4 regions of the Oribacterium sp. FC2011 genome follow, and region 2 is predicted to be linked to each of the others. Evidence: predicted binding sites of a transcription regulator. Region 2 holds the regulator's gene; each other region holds the start of a gene.
What was found. Region 2 encodes Rex, which represses fermentation and respiration genes when NADH is low (regulators of the CRP and FNR family bind a similar motif). Its sites were predicted from a motif close to ATTGTTAANTANTTAACAAT; they were not measured.
Positions count from the first base shown of each region.

Region 1 (4,323 bases), on a different contig from region 2:
TTATGATTCAGCGGGAATCGCCGTAAGAAACGAAAAAACAGAAATAAAGGTAGTAAAGGCCAAGGGTCGTCTCAAAAACCTTTCGGAAAAGACAGATGAAGGAAAAGCTCTGAAGGGTGAGTGCGGAATCGGTCATACAAGATGGGCCACCCACGGTGAGCCGAGTGAGACCAATGCTCACCCCCACGTCAGCTTCCATAAGCAGGTAGTTGCCGTTCACAACGGTATCATCGAAAACTTCCAGGAGATAAAGGATAAGCTTCTGAAAAAAGGGTATGTATTCTACTCTGAGACAGATACAGAGGTAGCCGTAAACCTGGTTGATTACTATTATCAGAAATACGGTCAGGGCCCCATCGATGCAATATCCCGTGCCATGGTCCGTATCCGCGGATCCTATGCTCTTGAGTTTATGTTTACAGACTATCCCGGAGAGGTCTACGTTGCCCGTAAGGATGCTCCTATGATCATCGGTATCCAGGATGGATCAACCTATATCGCATCTGATGTTCCTGCCATCCTCAAGTACTGCAGAAATGTTTATTACATTGACAATCAGGAAATCGCAAAGCTTACAGCCGGAACCGCAGAGTTCTTCAGTCTCGATCAGGAGCCTGTAACAAAGGAACTGGTTGAGATCAAGATGGATGCTCAGGCAGCAGAGAAGGGCGGCTTTGAGCACTTCATGATGAAGGAAATACATGAACAGCCGAAGGCAGTCCGTGACACCATCAACTCTGTTGTAAAAGACGGCAGGATCGATCTCAGCGGCGTTGGTCTCAGTGAAGCTGAGATCAAAAACATTTCCCAGATTTACATCGTTGCCTGCGGCTCAGCATATCATGTCGGAGTAGTATGCCAGTACGTTCTGGAAGGACTTGCACGTATACCTGTCCGCGTAGAGCTTGCTTCCGAGTTCCGTTACCGTAATCCTATCCTTGATCCTAACGGTCTCGTTATCATCATCAGCCAGTCGGGAGAAACTGCTGACTCACTTGCGGCTCTCCGTGAAGCAAAGGAGAGAGGCGTTAAGACTCTGGGAATCGTTAATGTTATCGGTTCTTCCATTGCCCGTGAAGCCGACAATGTGTTCTATACCTTAGCAGGTCCTGAAATCGCGGTTGCCACCACAAAGGCATATTCAACACAGCTCATTGCAGGTTACACTCTTGCGGTTGAATTTGCAAAGGTACGTGGGGAGATCGACGCAGAACGTTATTCAGCACTTATCTCCGAGATTGAAGCATTACCGCAGAAGATAGAAGATATCCTCAAGGACAAAGAGCGTATCCAGTGGTTTGCAGCCAAGCAGGCCAATGCTCAGGACGTTTTCTTCATCGGAAGAGGAATCGACTATGCCATCGGCCTCGAGGGTTCACTGAAGCTTAAGGAGATAAGCTATATCCACTCCGAAGCCTATGCTGCGGGAGAACTTAAGCACGGAACCATTTCTCTTATTGAAAAAGGCATCCTGGTTGTAGGTATACTGTCACAGCCCGAGCTTTTCGAGAAGACCGTTTCCAACATGGTAGAAGTTAAAGCCAGAGGCGGATACCTTATGGGACTTACCACCTACGGAAACTACAATATAGAAGATACAGCTGACTTCACGGTTTATGTTCCCACCACAGATCCTTACTTTGCAACCTCCCTTGCTGTAATTCCGTTACAGCTCCTTGCATACTATGTAAGTGTTGCCAAGGGTCTCGATGTTGATAAACCAAGAAATCTTGCAAAATCAGTAACTGTTGAATAATAGCAGGAGAGGGGGCAGCCCCCATCACAAAACTCTCAGCATATATTCAGAATATTGTAAGGGGGCTGACCCCTTTACTTGCAACAATTAAAATATTTAGCAGAATATAATCCACCGGGGACGGTTCCCGTAGAGAACCGTCCCCGGTGGTCCTATGTATAACGGATTCCTAAGAGACTCTAAGAGCTCCGGGGGATCCGATTTTTGTATATAAAACCTCCTCCAATGGTATTAAAAAAAACCCGTGGCTCCTCGCTGCCTGTTTCGGGATAAGTAACCATGCGTTTTTTGTATACACCATGCAATCTTTGTATACAATACTTCTTCATGTTTGTGGCTTTTGTTGAATGTGACAAATTTTTAACAACATTTTTGTGGAAAATATGCACTAAATGTCATACACAAATAGGTTTTTTATTGTTATGATTCTTTAATTTTGTTATATTATTTAAAGTCTATGAAATTATTTTTGGAGGTATACGAATATGGGTGTTTCCACTTTTAAAGGTGGCGTCCACCCCTATGACGGCAAGGATCTCGCAAAGGATCAGGCTATAGTAGATCTTAAGCCTAAGCCACAGGGGGTTATGGTTTATCCGGTATCTCAGCACATAGGTGCTCCCGCAAAACCGATAGTTGAAAAGGGAGATCATGTCCTTGTAGGACAGAAGATTGCTGAGGCAGGCGGATTCGTTTCCAGCCCGGTTATCTGTTCAGTTTCAGGTACCGTAAAGGCTATAGAGAAGCGACTTACAGCCGGCGGAGCCGTAGTAGACGCTATCGTCGTTGACAACGACCAGAATTATGAAGCTATTGAAGGATTCGGTCAGGCAAGAGACTATACCAAGCTCAGCCGTGACGAGATCGTCAATATCGTTAAGGAGGCTGGTATCGTTGGTCTTGGAGGTGCCGGATTCCCGACATCAGTTAAACTCATGCCCAAAAACATTGACAAGATCGATTATTTCCTTGTTAATGCCGCAGAGTGTGAGCCATATCTTACATCTGATTACAGAGACATGATGGAGACTCCTGAAAAGATCATCGGTGGTCTCAAGGTCATTCTCTCTATATTCCCTAATGCAAAAGGTGTTATCTGTGTAGAAGACAACAAACCTGATGCCATCAAGATTCTTACGGAAAAGGCACAGGGCGAGTCAAACATAGAGGTTGCAGCTCTTCAGACAAAGTACCCTCAGGGTGGTGAGCGTCAGCTTATTTTTGCTGTTACCGGCAGAAAGATCAACGCTTCAATGCTTCCTGCAGATGCGGGCTGCGTAGTTGACAATGCAGACACCGTGGTTGCTATCTATGAGGCTGTATGCGAGTCAAAGCCTCTGGTAAGAAAGATTGTAACAGTTACCGGTGACGCTGTAGCAAAGCCCGGCAACTTCAGGGTACCTCTCGGTATGAACTACCAGGAGATCATCGATCAGGCAGGCGGTTTCAAGGCCGATCCCGAAAAGATCATCTGCGGTGGTCCTATGATGGGTATCCCTCTTTTTAAGCTTGATGTACCTGTAGCAAAGAATTCATCTTCAATTCTTGCACTGCTTCACGATCCTGTTGCAGCAGAGCCTACAACAGCATGTATCAACTGTGGACGCTGCGTTGAAGCATGTCCCGAGAATCTTGTTCCCACAATGCTTATGAAAGCAGGTCTCAACAAGGATACATCAAAGTTCGCAGAGCTTTACGGTATGGAGTGTATCGAGTGCGGCTGCTGTTCATACGTTTGCCCTGCCAAGAGACCTCTTACCCAGGCTTTCAAACAGATGAAGCGCCTTGTCAATGCAGAGAAGAGAGCTGCTGCCGCAAAGGCAAAGGCTGAAGCCGAAGCAAAGGCAAAAGAAGAAACAAAATCTACTGAGGAGGTGAAGAAATGAATAAGATGTTAAATCTTTCCTCAAATCCTCACATTCGTGATGAAGTTACCACTTCCGAGATCATGCGTGATGTTGTTATCGCCATGATTCCTACAACTATCTACGGTATCATACAGTGGGGCTTCAATGCTGCCCTGGTTGTTATCCTGACAGTGGCATTTGCAGTACTTTCAGAGTATGCCTATGAGAAATTCATGAAGATGACGATCACCATAGGTGACTGGTCAGCTGCGGTAACAGGTCTTATCCTTGCACTTAACTGCCCGCCGGATATCCCTGTATGGATTCCCTGCGTAGGTGCTGTTTTCGCCATCATCGTTATCAAGATGCTTTACGGCGGACTCGGAAAGAACTGGATGAACCCGGCTCTTGGTGCAAGATGCTTCCTTCTTATCTCTTTCGCAGGAAAGATGACCGGTTGGACAGTAGTAGGACCGGACGCCATGTCAGGTGCAACACCTCTTGCTTTCATGAAAGCCGGCGGAGATATGGCCAAGGTTGACCTCATGAACCTTTTCCTCGGACGTATCCCGGGAACCATCGGTGAAGTTTCAAAGCTCTGCCTCCTTTTCGGTGCAGCTTACCTCATCATTAAGAAGGTAATATCTCCGAAGATCCCTTGCATCTACATTGCAACAGTAGCTGTATTCACACTGCTTTTCGGCGGTCACGGATTTGATA
Region 1 covers NZ_JNJM01000017.1:21,282-25,604, forward strand. Annotated here, with positions in the region: gene glmS (glutamine--fructose-6-phosphate transaminase (isomerizing)) at 1-1,756, shown strand, start outside; gene rsxC (electron transport complex subunit RsxC) at 2,242-3,642, shown strand; gene T357_RS0113575 (RnfABCDGE type electron transport complex subunit D) at 3,639-4,323, shown strand, end outside.
Region 1: the regulator Rex is predicted to act here: its motif matches at 2,105-2,124, upstream of rsxC (electron transport complex subunit RsxC).

Region 2 (4,323 bases):
CCCGGTCTTCGGATGCGAGTCTTTTACTTTTGCTGCTTAGTAAGTAAGAAATTAAGAAGAATTCGTGCAAGAGATCGGTATGTGTCAAAAAGGTGAGAAGCATCAGTAGTGTCCATATGGATACTATCCCTTTAGGAGGATTTTTATGGTTCGAGCAATCGTAGGTGCAAACTGGGGAGACGAAGGAAAAGGCAAGATTACTGACATGCTTGCAGAGTCTTCTGACATCGTTGTACGTTTTCAGGGCGGTGCAAATGCAGGTCATACCATCATTAACAACTATGGCCGTTTTTCTCTTCACCTTCTTCCAAGCGGTGTGTTCTATGATCACACAACTTCAGTACTTGGTAATGGCGTGGCATTAGACATTACAAAGTTCGTTTCCGAGCTTAAGTCAATAGTTGACGCAGGAGTTCCCACACCTAAGATACTTGTTTCTGATCGCGCACAGGTTATGATGCCCTATCATGTACTTTTTGACAGCCTTGAAGAGGCAAGACTTGCAGGAAAGAGCTACGGTTCCACAAAGTCCGGCATCGCTCCTTTCTTCTCTGACAAGTTTGCAAAGATCGGTCTTCAGGTAAATGAGCTTTTCGATGAAGAGGTTCTCACTGACAGACTTCATAAGGTTGTTGAGATGAAGAATGCTACACTCCGTGAGCTTTATCATGCACCTGAGCTTGTATATGAGGATCTTCTTGCAGAGATGCACAAGCAGAGAGACCTCATCGCACCTTATGTAACAGATACTTCAAAGTTCCTGAGAGAGGCTCTTAAGGCAGGTAAGACTGTTCTTCTGGAGGGTCAACTTGGAACCATGAAGGATCCGGATCACGGTATCTATCCGATGGTTACTTCAAGCTCAACACTTGCAGCTTACGGTGCAGTTGGTGCAGGTATTCCTCCATATGAGATTAAAGATATAATTGCTGTTACAAAGGCTTATTCTTCAGCGGTAGGTGCAGGTGACTTCGTTTCCGAGCTTTTCGGAGATGAGGCAGAGGAGCTTCGTAAGAGAGGCGGAGACAAGGGCGAGTACGGTGCAACTACAGGCCGTCCAAGAAGAGTAGGCTGGTATGATGCAGTTGCTTCAAAGTACGGCTGTCAGCTCCAGAGCGCAACCGAGGCTGTCCTTACTGTACTTGATGTACTTGGCTATCTTAAGGAGCTTAAGGTTTGTACAGGTTATGAGATAGACGGAAAGGTGACTACAGATTTCCCTGTAACACCGCTCCTTCATAAGGCAAAGCCTGTTTATGAAACGCTTCCGGGATGGAACTGTGATATCCGCGGTATCACTGATTATGAGGATCTTCCTAAGGAGTGCAAGGACTATATCGATTTCATCGAGAAGCAGATTGAAACACCGATCACCATGGTTTCCAACGGTCCTGAAAGACACGCAATACTTAAGAGAACACCGAAGATCTAAAACAGAGAAAGCTTCCTGGTGGATATATTTATAGTATGATAATACGAGACTGATCGGATATGATGTCCGATCAGTCTTTTTATATCTGCCCGGGATTATAATTGTGAGAGTCATAAGGCTTTGTGCGGATCAAAAGAATTCGTATGGTTTCTATGGCTTGTTAAGAATTCTACAACTTCTTTTTGACATAATATTAACAAAAATGTATAATATTTTTCAAAGGGTCTAAAGGGAAATAGGTGATTATTACTTGTTCGAAAGACCACATTGACAATAAAAATCTTTAAGTAATTATTGAGGGTTATTATGGCTAAAAAAGATATTTCACAGGCAGTCATCCAGAGACTTCCGAGGTATTATCGTTATCTTGAGGATCTTATGGATCAGGGCATTGAGCGTATTTCTTCAAGTGAGCTCAGTAAGCGTATGAAGCTCACTGCTTCTCAGATCAGACAGGATCTGAACAACTTTGGAGGTTTCGGACAGCAGGGTTATGGATATAACATCAAGAATCTCCATGATGAGATAGCCAAGATTTTAAACATTGACAATGAACATGAAATGATCATTGTCGGTGCCGGACATCTCGGACAGGCTCTTGCCAACTATACAAATTTCCGTAAGAGAGGATTTATCGTTAAGGCCATTTTCGATAAGGATCCAAGCATTATCGGCAATATGGTAGGAGAGATTCAGATCCAGTCCATGGACAAGCTTGAAAGTGTCATCAGAGAGAATGATATAAAAATGGCTGCAGTTTGTATCCCTAAGGGCCCGGCGATAAAAGTAGTTGAGCAGCTTATAGATGCAGGAATTGTGGGAATATGGAATTTTGCCCATGTAGACCTTGATGTTCCTGATAATATTGTTATTGAGAATGTTCATCTTTCAGAGTCACTTATGAGACTCAGCTATCGTATGGGCGAGGCTCTTGAAGATTAAACGATTGATAGGATTCAGTTATGATCATAGGAATCGGAACTGATCTTATCGAGATCAGTCGTATAAAAAATACAAGAAGAAACAAAACTGTAGAACGTATTTTTTCCGAAGACGAGCGTCGGCAGGCATCTGACAAAGATTCGATGCTTGCCGGCGATTTTGCATGTAAGGAATGTATAGTCAAGTGCTTCGGTACAGGGTTTACTGCGGGAATCAGGCCTTCTGAGATTGAAATCCTAAGGGATGAAAAAGGAAAACCCTATGCTGTTCTACACGGTAATGCACAAAAGAAATTCGAAGAGCTTGGCGGAAAAACCATACATTTATCTATAACCGACACAAAAGATCTGGTGTCGGCATTTGCAGTAATGGAAGGGTGAGACATCCTGTATAGTATATTCATATCTTTCATTTACACTAAACAATTTTGTTGAAGTCATGACCCTTTTGGGTCAGAATCATTGACTGCCAAAGTACGAATCTGCTGGATTTAAGTACGTGGTATGGGTCAAAAAGGAGAGACCATGCAGATAGTGACAGATGCTTCAAAGTTTTATGCCTATATTCCGAAAAGACTTGAGGACAGTCACAAAGGCACCTATGGGAAAGTTCTTATAGTTGCAGGAAGCAAAGGGATGAGCGGAGCAGCCTATCTTTCGGCTTTGGCTGCTTACCGGACCGGAGCCGGACTTGTCAAGTTTCTCACACATAAGGATAATCGTCTGATCCTTCAGACACTGCTGCCGGAAGCCATTTTCGAAGGCTATGATGAGGAAACGGATCTTCAGGAAATATCTGAGAGGAATGCAGTCTGGGCGGATGTTATGGTGCTGGGACCCGGTATGGGAACGACCGATCTCAGCAAAGATATGGTGGAAGAGATATTAAACGCTGTGTCTGATAAATGGGGTGACAAGGCAGAAGAAAAGCATCCGCTTCTTATAATAGATGCAGATGGCCTCAACATCATAAGTTCAATGCCTCATCTCAAAGATAAATTGAAGTCCGTGGCGGAAGAAATCCCGGTGGTTATCACCCCGCATCCCATGGAGATGAGCCGGTTGGCAGAGTGTGAAATATCGGAAGTGGTTAAAAACCCGGAATACTATGCAGAGACTGTTTCCGGAGAGTTTGGTCTGATAACAGTCATGAAAGGTTCACAAACCTTGATATGTGATGCACAACATGAAGCCATGTTTAAAAATACAAAAGAAAGTCCTGCTCTCAGTAAAGGCGGCTCCGGAGATGTTCTGAGCGGCACCATTGCAGGCTTATACGCCTTGATGAGACCATCTGTATCTCTTGAGATAGCTCTAAATCCGATGGAAATCGCATACAGAGCCGCAGTTGCCGCAGTACTCATCCATGCCGAAGCCGGAAGAGAAGCCGCACTTACTTTTGGAGTCAACGGAGTCCTTGCCCGGGATACCGCAGATAAACTCGGAACTGTATTGGACAGAATAAGAATAGAGTAACATTGTAGGGGGTAAGACAGACCCATATTTCCAAAATAGGATTACGAGTCAATGTTAAGTCCGATTATCCATGACTCATATCCCTCTTGATTCTATTTGTATTTTACGTTATAGTACTAGAGTTTGATTTATAAAAAGTCCGCTTCGGGAGTGAAATATACTCCGGAGACCGAGAATTTAGTTATTTATGATATGAGGAGAAAGATATGTCAGGACATTCAAAATTTTCTAATATTAGAGCAAAGAAAGAAAAGAATGATGCTGCTAAGGGCAAAATTTTCACTATGATCGGCCATGAGATTGCGCTTGCTGTTAAAGCCGGCGGTCCTGACCCTTCCAACAACTCTAAGCTTGCAGCTGTTATCGCAAAGGCTAAGGCAAATAACATGCCTAACGATACTATCAATAATGGTATCAAGAAGGCTGCCGGATCCATGGAGGCAGATAACTTTGAAGAGCTTCAGTACGAGGGCT
Region 2 covers NZ_JNJM01000001.1:27,980-32,302, reverse strand. Annotated here, with positions in the region: gene T357_RS0100140 (adenylosuccinate synthase) at 146-1,432, shown strand; gene T357_RS0100135 (redox-sensing transcriptional repressor Rex) at 1,739-2,374, shown strand; gene acpS (holo-ACP synthase) at 2,395-2,754, shown strand; gene T357_RS0100125 (NAD(P)H-hydrate dehydratase) at 2,899-3,849, shown strand; gene T357_RS0100120 (YebC/PmpR family DNA-binding transcriptional regulator) at 4,056-4,323, shown strand, end outside.

Region 3 (4,323 bases), 160 kb from region 2:
AGTGCATCAGCTATGGTGCAGGCATTGGCCCTGAGATACTGGTCTCCGCTGTCGTGACCGAAACTGTCGTTTACAACCTTCAGATTATTGAGGTCTATGCTTGCGACCACCATATCTTCCTTGCCTGAGTTTTCAAGGGCAAAGTTTTTATAGGCTGTACGGTTTGGCAAACCTGTAACCGGATCACGTTTCAGGTCGAGGTTCAGGAACATGTAGTAAGTAAAGTTAAGACCTATAGCCATCAATATAGGTATGATCTCGCCCTGATAGGAAAAATCATAAAATATCACACCGGTAATGATCAAAGCCAGAAGCTGCTGCGCAGTGAGACGTTCGGTTCTTGTTGTACGGTATTTACCTACGATTATGGAAAGGATTGTTGGTGAATAGATGATCAGGCACAGAATAGGGCGTAACCACCAGAGAGGTCCTTCTATATATTCACCTTCAGGGGTTACGCTGAAATATACCGGATATATTAAATTCAGGAACATTTCCACAGCATAGATAACAGCCAGTAAGCCAACGAGCCTGCCCTTGGTGGAATTGAAAAACCTGACCTTAGTGCACTTTATAAAAAGGAATGGCATGATCATCACGCCCAAATAGATCAAAGTATAACACCATTCAAGAAACTGTTTATGTCCCTGACCATAAACACAATGTACAACGTTGGTTATGATCGATAAGATAATGATCTCAATTGAGCATAAGATGATTCCGCTTTTTATGGTTTTTTGTATTGTATGATCAGACTTCAGCTGGATCAGTAAAAACACAATGGTCAGGATGGCAATCCAACAATTGAAGTTTAAATAACTGACGGCATATTCTATTGTTTCTCTTAAATTTGCCATGCTTTACACTCCAAAAGGAAAAATTTTTTCATAAACAAACATGTCATTATCGGCTTTCCTGAATATGAGCCATTTAAAATACAATGATACCAATATTGCAGAGATTATCTTTTGGAGAGAATCAAACCCCATGCAATAGAGCGTGGAAAATTATTGGATTTTCATAGTTTAATTGACTTTTCAAAGTTGTCGAGAGCCAGGCGTTAAGATCTGGCTCTTTTATTTTTGCCTCAAAATATATGTCAGCATTTCCACGAATGCTATCATGACTGTCTGCTGGTCAACGGCCATGTAATTGTTGGAGATGTTCGGTAAGAGAAGTATATTTGAAATAGGGGTATGTTTGGTTCTTTCTATATTACAGGTTACAAGCCAGAGCTTATCTGTTATGGAAGAGATTTCCTCAATTATGCGCTGGTAGCTTTTCATATCGTGATAGACGCTGAAAATGATAACTGTTGTGTCTGAATCTACCAGCTTTTCGGAATGCTCATAGCTCAGAAGATCTGAGGCAACAAGGCAGGGGATGCCAAGGTCTGTGAGATTCATCCGGAATTTATCGCAAACTATCTTATTTCTGTATCGTCCAAAACACATAACTTTATCAGATGAAAGTATGTCAGTTGAAAGCTTGTTTAGTCCATCACCACATGCCTCCGGTATAGACATTATGGCATCGGAAAAGGAGCTTGCGATTTTTTGAAGAGGATTGTCGGAAGCTGACTGTGCACTTTCGGAACGGAGCCAGGCATCCATTTCATATTTGAAATCCTTATAGCCGTTAAAACCCAGTCGTTTGCAAAATCTCAGCATGGCTGAAGTAGAGACGTCGGCAAAACCCGCTATCTGTGTGATGGTGAAGGTGTGTATGAGGTCAGGATTTTTAATGATCATCTGATAGAGTTTCTGTTCATTCGAGGTGTAGGAATCCTTAAATTGATGCATTTTTTCTATGATATTCATTAATCTGCTCCTGCATTTATAAAAAAAACATAACGTTGTCAATAATATATCAAAAACCCGTTGCATTATCTATAGCCGGATGATAATATTGCCACAGAAAACCGTATCTAATTGACAAAATTGTCAAAATGAACTGAGAGGTAAAAAATTATGAAAAAACTAGAACTGGGTAGGAAGATTACTTCAGTGGTTATGGCAGGTGCCATGACAGCAACAGCACTTGCAGGTTGTGCGGGAAACACACCTACTGCAACAACTGCAGCACCGGCAGAAACAACTGCAGCTGCAACAGAAGCAGCAACAGAAGCTCCGGCAGCAGAGGGAGGAGCGGTTTCAGGAACATTTACAGGATCAGCACCTGGAATCCACGGTGACAGCAACCCTGTAACAGTAACATTGACACTTGAAGACGGAAAGATCGCTGACGTTAAGATCGAAGGTCCGGGAGAGACAGACGGTATCGGATCAAAGCCTATCGCAGATTTCCCTGAGAAGATGATCGCAGGAAACACAATTCAGGTTGATGCTGTTTCCGGTGCAACCATCACATCAGATGCTATCGTTAAGGCAGCTACAGCAGCTCTTGCAGAGGCAGGACTTAAGCCTGAAGACCTTGATTCAATAGAAATCGATGCAGCAGTTGAGCCTCAAGAGGATATGACCATCGAAACAGATATAGTTGTAGTTGGTATGGGTGGCGCAGGTATGACAGCAGCCATCACAGCAGCTGACGCAGGTAAGAAGGTAGTTATCCTTGAGTCACAGGTAATGGGCGGTGGAAACACTGTTCGTTCAACAGGTGGCCTCAATGCTGCAGGCACAGAATACCAGAGCAAGAATGAGTTTACAGAGGGTGACGGTGTTGAGAAGACTCTCAAGACAGCTGCTACGGATTGGGCTGATAACAAGACTATCACAGAGCTTGCTGCAACAGTTCAGCAGCAGTGGGATGCTTACCAGGCTTCACCTGAAGGATATTTCGATTCTCCTGAGCTTATGGCTCTCGATACAATCATCGGCGGACACGGAATCAACGATCCTGAGCTTGTTGATACACTTACAAAGAATTCAGCAGGTGCTATCACATGGCTTAAGGAGCACAACGCAGAGCTTTCATCTGTTGGTGCTGCCGGCGGTGCTTCAGTTAAGCGTATCCACAGACCTGTAGATGCAGAAGGCAAGACACTTTCAGTCGGAGCATTCATCGTACCTGCTCTTACAAAGAACGTTGAGGAGAGAGACGGTATCGAGGTTTACTACAATACAACAGCTAACAAGATCATCATGGAAGACGGCAAGGCAGTTGGTGTCGTTGCAGAAGGTGAGACCGGAAATGAGATCACTGTAAATGCCAAGGCTGTAGTTCTTGCAACCGGTGGTTTCGGTGCAAACCAGGAGATGGTTGAAGAGCTTAAACCTGATCTCAAGGGCTTCTGCTCAACCAATGCTGACGGTGCTCTTGGCCAGGGTATCAAGATGGCACAGGCTGAAGATGTTAATGCTGACGTAGTTGATCTTGATCAGATCCAGATCCATCCTACAGTTCATATTGATGAGGGCGGCAATGCACACCTTATCACAGAGGGTGTTCGTGGTGACGGTGCTATCCTTGTAAACAACGAAGGAAAACGTTTCTACGATGAAGTTGCAACAAGAGATAAGGTTTCTGCAGCTGAGATCGAGCAGACAAACGGTACAGCATGGCTTATCCTTGATCAGAAGATGATCGATGGTTCTAAGGTATATAAGGGCTACCTTGATTCCGGTTACGGCTATACAGGTGAGACTTATGAGGAGCTTGCAGAGGCTATCGGTATCCCTGCAGATGCATTCAAGGAGACAATGGAAGGCTGGGCTAAGATCTGGGCTGACAAGAAGGATGAAGAGTTCGGACGTACATCATTCTCTAATGAGAACGACCTTGCAACAGCACCTTACTATGCAATCCTTGTAACTCCCGGTATCCATCACACAATGGGTGGTCTTAAGATCAATACTAATTCAGAAGTTATCAACAAGTCAGGCGAAGTTATCCCTGGTCTTTTCGCAGCCGGTGAGGTTACCGGAGGCGTTCACGGCGGAAACCGTCTTGGCGGAACTGCTGTAACTGATATCATCGTATTTGGTCAGATCGCAGGAAATAGCGCTGTAGATTACGTTGGATAAAACTATAATAATATAAAGTGGTTTGACACTTTTGAAGGCGGTCGGGTTATCCCGGCCGCCTTTTTATATCCCATCGGGAATTCCACCGGGGACGGTTCTCGCTGGCGAGAACCGTCCCCGGTGGAGCGGATGTGAATATGCTGCTGGAAAATTGTTTTCCAAATGTAAGTATATCGGCCCTTTTGCTGTTCCTGATGCAAATGATTTATATAAAATTATCTTAGGTCGATAATTCATATATAGGGCAATGAAAAAGGAAGGTATGCTGATTTGAGAACGAATAGAAACCATAATCTGATACTGGCTTCAATTGCGTGTCTTTTTGTTGTCTTTTGTT
Region 3 covers NZ_JNJM01000001.1:191,405-195,727, reverse strand. Annotated here, with positions in the region: gene T357_RS0100835 (GGDEF domain-containing protein) at 1-857, opposite strand, end outside; gene T357_RS0100830 (MurR/RpiR family transcriptional regulator) at 1,077-1,820, opposite strand; gene T357_RS0100825 (flavocytochrome c) at 1,971-3,986, shown strand; gene T357_RS0100820 (EAL domain-containing protein) at 4,257-4,323, shown strand, end outside.
Region 3: the regulator Rex is predicted to act here: its motif matches at 1,855-1,874, upstream of T357_RS0100825 (flavocytochrome c).

Region 4 (4,323 bases), on a different contig from region 2:
AATACTGTTGGTTTTGGAACATTTTAATGTACTTGTAATCCCTGATATCCTAAAACATATCCACCTTATAAGAACCGGAATCGGAATTTTCGCCGCAGAGATATTCTGCCTTTGGAATTACGGATTATTAGATACAGAGGAAGCTGATACAGATGAACATTTGGACGAGTGAAGATATTGCTAAAATCCTTATACAGTTAGATGAGATGCAGCTTCCTTTCCCTAAGTATGCTCTTTGCCGGGAACAGGGGCAATTAAAGCTATTGGGGCGAGGTGGATCCTCAGAAGTTTATGAAGCTATGTCCCGTTCATCTGAAAAGAAAAAATATGCAATGAAGATCATGGGATTCAGAAATCATAATTCCGATTCTGAATTCTTCAAAGAATCCGTTCAGGTACAAAAGGATATCGGTGATTTTCAGAATTACGTTGTAAAAATATATGATCACACAGAAATCTGGGTAACTCTGGACGAAAAGGATGATGTAGTTTCTGCTGTAAAGGAAAAACCGGAAACTGTTTCGAGAACAACCTTAAAGCTGCAAATTGTTGTAATGGAAAAAATACCTTCTGTTATAACAAGAACAAAAAGCGGAAACATCAGGATGTTGCCTGAGGCACTGTCACATGGCGATGAAAAAGAAATTCTGAAACTGGCTTATGAGATAGGACTTGCGTTAAAAAAGGCCCATAACAATAACGTTTTGCATAGAGATGTTAAGCTTGAAAACGTTTTTTATTCAGAAACAAAAAAGCAGTATAAACTCGGAGATTTTGGAATTGCCAAAAAAACCAAAGACGGATTCGCAGGAACCATTGCCTTCACAAAAGGTTATGCTGCGCCTGAAGTAAGATCATCAGAGGACAGATACGACAATACGGCAGATATATATTCTTTTGGAATGATGCTGTATGTTCTGTCCAATAATCTTAAATTCCCTGATTCAAATACATATAATGTGAACTCAGGCATGCAGTATACTCCCGGATATATTGTGCCCGAACCGGAATGCAATATTTCAAGAGATTTTTATTCTGTGATAGCAAAAGCATGTATGTATAACCCCGATGACAGATATCAGTCAATGGATGATATGCTTATTGATATCGAAAAACTGATGTATGACGCCAATCTTGGGTTTAAAATAGAGCATAAAAGAAGTTCCCTTGTTATGGGAAGTATAATGCTTTTATTTGGTGCTGCTGCCTGGAAGCTGACATTGGCCCCCGATATGATGATCGATCTCTCTTTATGGGAATATATATTTCTTGCAGCGTGTTTAGGGAAATACGTTTTAAATGTATTTAAGAATAATACAGGTTTCACAACTTTTGTAATACTTTGCGCAGGTATATACCTGATGATAAGCTCGGGATTTTCATGGATAAAATTACTGCTATTACTTTGTATGATCATTTCGTCAGGAACCTTCTCAGGATATTTTTCTGCCCTTGTACTGATAGCAAATTTTATTTCAATTATGCAGCGCGGAGGAACCCTCCCGGGATCTTACAGTGAATACAGCTGGGTGGCCATAACGTCCCTTTCCATCGCGTATATTTTGTTAGATCAGTACGCCCTGCTTTCAAGGGAAGATAAAAAGATCACAAATATCTATTATAAAAAAGGGTTTTACTGGAATCTGATGGTGATCGTTTATTTTTTATTTTTCTTACTGGGATTAATGAAAAATATGATCAGAGTCGGAATGTTCCATATCCAAATATTAGATAGGATAGTGGACATATTATTATCGATAAATCCAATGATGATCGGTTTATATGGTATGGCCTTTTGTATTTTCTGGATAGGGCGTGAAAAGCTCTTAATGTATATTCAGAAAAAACAGCTTCAGATGATGAACATACAAAATGAAAATGAATATGCCGGTCAATATTAAAGCTCTGTATCCATTGGGGACGGTTCACTCCGGCGAGAACCGTCCCCGATGGAAATCCATTCGAAAACAGGACAAACTATGGCTGAAATTAAACTAAGGCTTGCGGAAGCCATGAAGAAATGTATGAAAAGTGCAGATCCCGAGAACATTACCGTGACTCAGATAGTTGAGAAGTGCGGTGTTTCGAGGCAGAGCTTCTACAGGAATTTTATAGATAAATACGACCTTATAAACTGGTACTTTGATCGCATATTAAAGCAATCCTTCAAGGAGATGGGAAAAGGAGAGACCGTTCGTGACGGTCTCATAAAGAAGTTCCAGTACATCAGGGAAGAGCGATTATTTTTTTCTGCGGGATTCAAAGGAGATGAGCAGAATAATCTGAAGGAACATGACTTCATAATGATCTATGAATTTTACTGTTCCCTTATCAGAGAAAAAACCGGCACACCTCCCGACAAACATACCCGGAAGCTTTTGGAGATGTATTGTCAGGCCTCCATTTATATGACTGTTCAGTGGCTTTTGAAGGGCATGCAGGAAACGGAAGAGGAACTTGCCGATCTCATGATAGATGCCATGCCGGGAGCGCTGGCAGATCAATTCTCAAAAATAAATATTCTCTAAGATGTTACAAAAGTGAAAATCTGTAACTTATATTACGCATTCTAAAGATGTAGAATACTCCCATAAGAACGTGTTAAATTTTTAACACATAGATATTCACAATTAAAGGAGATTGCGTATTATGGCAAACAGAATTTCACTTAATCAGACATCTTATCATGGAGCAGGAGCCATCAAGGAGATAGTTAATGAGATAAACAACAACGGTTTCAAGAAGGCTTTTGTTGCATCAGATCCTGACCTCATCAAGTTCGGAGTTACAGGAAAGGTTACAACTCTTCTTGATGAAGCAAAGATTCCATATGAGATTTATTCAGATATCAAGCCAAACCCAACCATCGAGAATGTAAAGAACGGTGTTGAAGCATTCAAAAAGTCAGGTGCAGACTGCATCGTTGCTATCGGCGGCGGATCTTCCATGGATACTTCAAAGGCAATCGGAATCATCATTACAAACCCTGAGTTTGCAGATGTTCGTTCTCTTGAGGGTGTTGCACCTACAAAGAATCCTTGCGTTCCTATCATCGCTGTTCCTACAACTGCAGGTACAGCTGCAGAGGTTACCATCAACTACGTTATCACTGATGTTGAAAAAGAGCGTAAGTTCGTTTGTGTAGATACCCACGATATGCCAATCGTTGCTGTTGTAGATCCTGAGATGATGTCTTCAATGCCAAAGGGCCTTACAGCATCAACCGGTATGGATGCTCTTACTCATGCCATCGAGGGTTATACCACAAGAGCAGCTTGGGAAATGACAGATATGTTCCATCTTGAGGCTATCCGTCTTATTTCTTCAAATCTTCGTGATGCAGTTGAGAATAAGAAAGAGGGCAGAGAGGGAATGGCTCTCGGTCAGTACATCGCAGGTATGGGCTTCTCCAATGTTGGTCTCGGAATTGATCACGCTATGGCTCATACACTTTCAGCTCACTATGACACACCTCATGGAGTAGCATGCGCTATGTTCCTTCCTATCTCCATGGAATTCAACCGTGAGTACACAGGTGAGAGACTCAGAGAGGTTGCAAGAGCTATGGGCGTTAAGGGTGTAGACGATATGACTCAGGATCAGTATCGTGATGCCGCTATCGAAGCTGTAAAGAAGCTTTCAGAGGATGTAGGAATTCCTAAGACTCTTGATAAGATCAAGGAAGAGGACCTCGATACTCTTGCTACAGATGCACTTAACGATGCATGCTATCCCGGAAATCCTCGTGAGGCTACAAAAGAGCAGGTAATTGAGATGTTCCGCATGCTCATGGTGAAGTAATAATCAAATAAAGTTAAATGTCAACCCCATCGGGGACGGATTTCGCCGGCGAGATTCGTCCCCGATGGGTTTTTTTTAATTTTTTATAAAATGTCAAACAATTGCCGATATTTGTAGTGCGATTTTATGTAGAATTATATGAGACAAACAAGAATGAAAGGAAATGCCCTATGTCAAAAAAAGCCGTTCTCCTTATGTTAATCTCAGATGATCTGTTTGACCGGATGAAGAGTGGTAATACTTATAAGGATGATTGCATTGTTCCCCGTGAAGATCTCCGCTATCTTCTGGTGCTGCACAAAGATAAGGACGGCAACACCCATCAGGGAGAAATGGTGGTTCATAAGCTTATCGCCGAAGATGTACTTGAGATTTTCGAGAAACTTTATGATGCTGACTACCCCATAGAACGTATGGTGCTTCCTGATAATTATATGGCTAATGATGAGATCATGATGCGTGATAACAACTCCTCCTGCTTTAATTTCAGGTTTATATCACACACGAATAGAATCTCAAAGC
Region 4 covers NZ_JNJM01000008.1:155,905-160,227, reverse strand. Annotated here, with positions in the region: gene T357_RS0108365 (protein kinase domain-containing protein) at 1-172, shown strand, start outside; gene T357_RS0108360 (protein kinase domain-containing protein) at 153-1,901, shown strand; gene T357_RS0108355 (TetR/AcrR family transcriptional regulator) at 1,980-2,528, shown strand; gene fucO (lactaldehyde reductase) at 2,650-3,801, shown strand; gene T357_RS0108345 (M15 family metallopeptidase) at 3,972-4,323, shown strand, end outside.
Region 4: the regulator Rex is predicted to act here: its motif matches at 2,598-2,617, upstream of fucO (lactaldehyde reductase).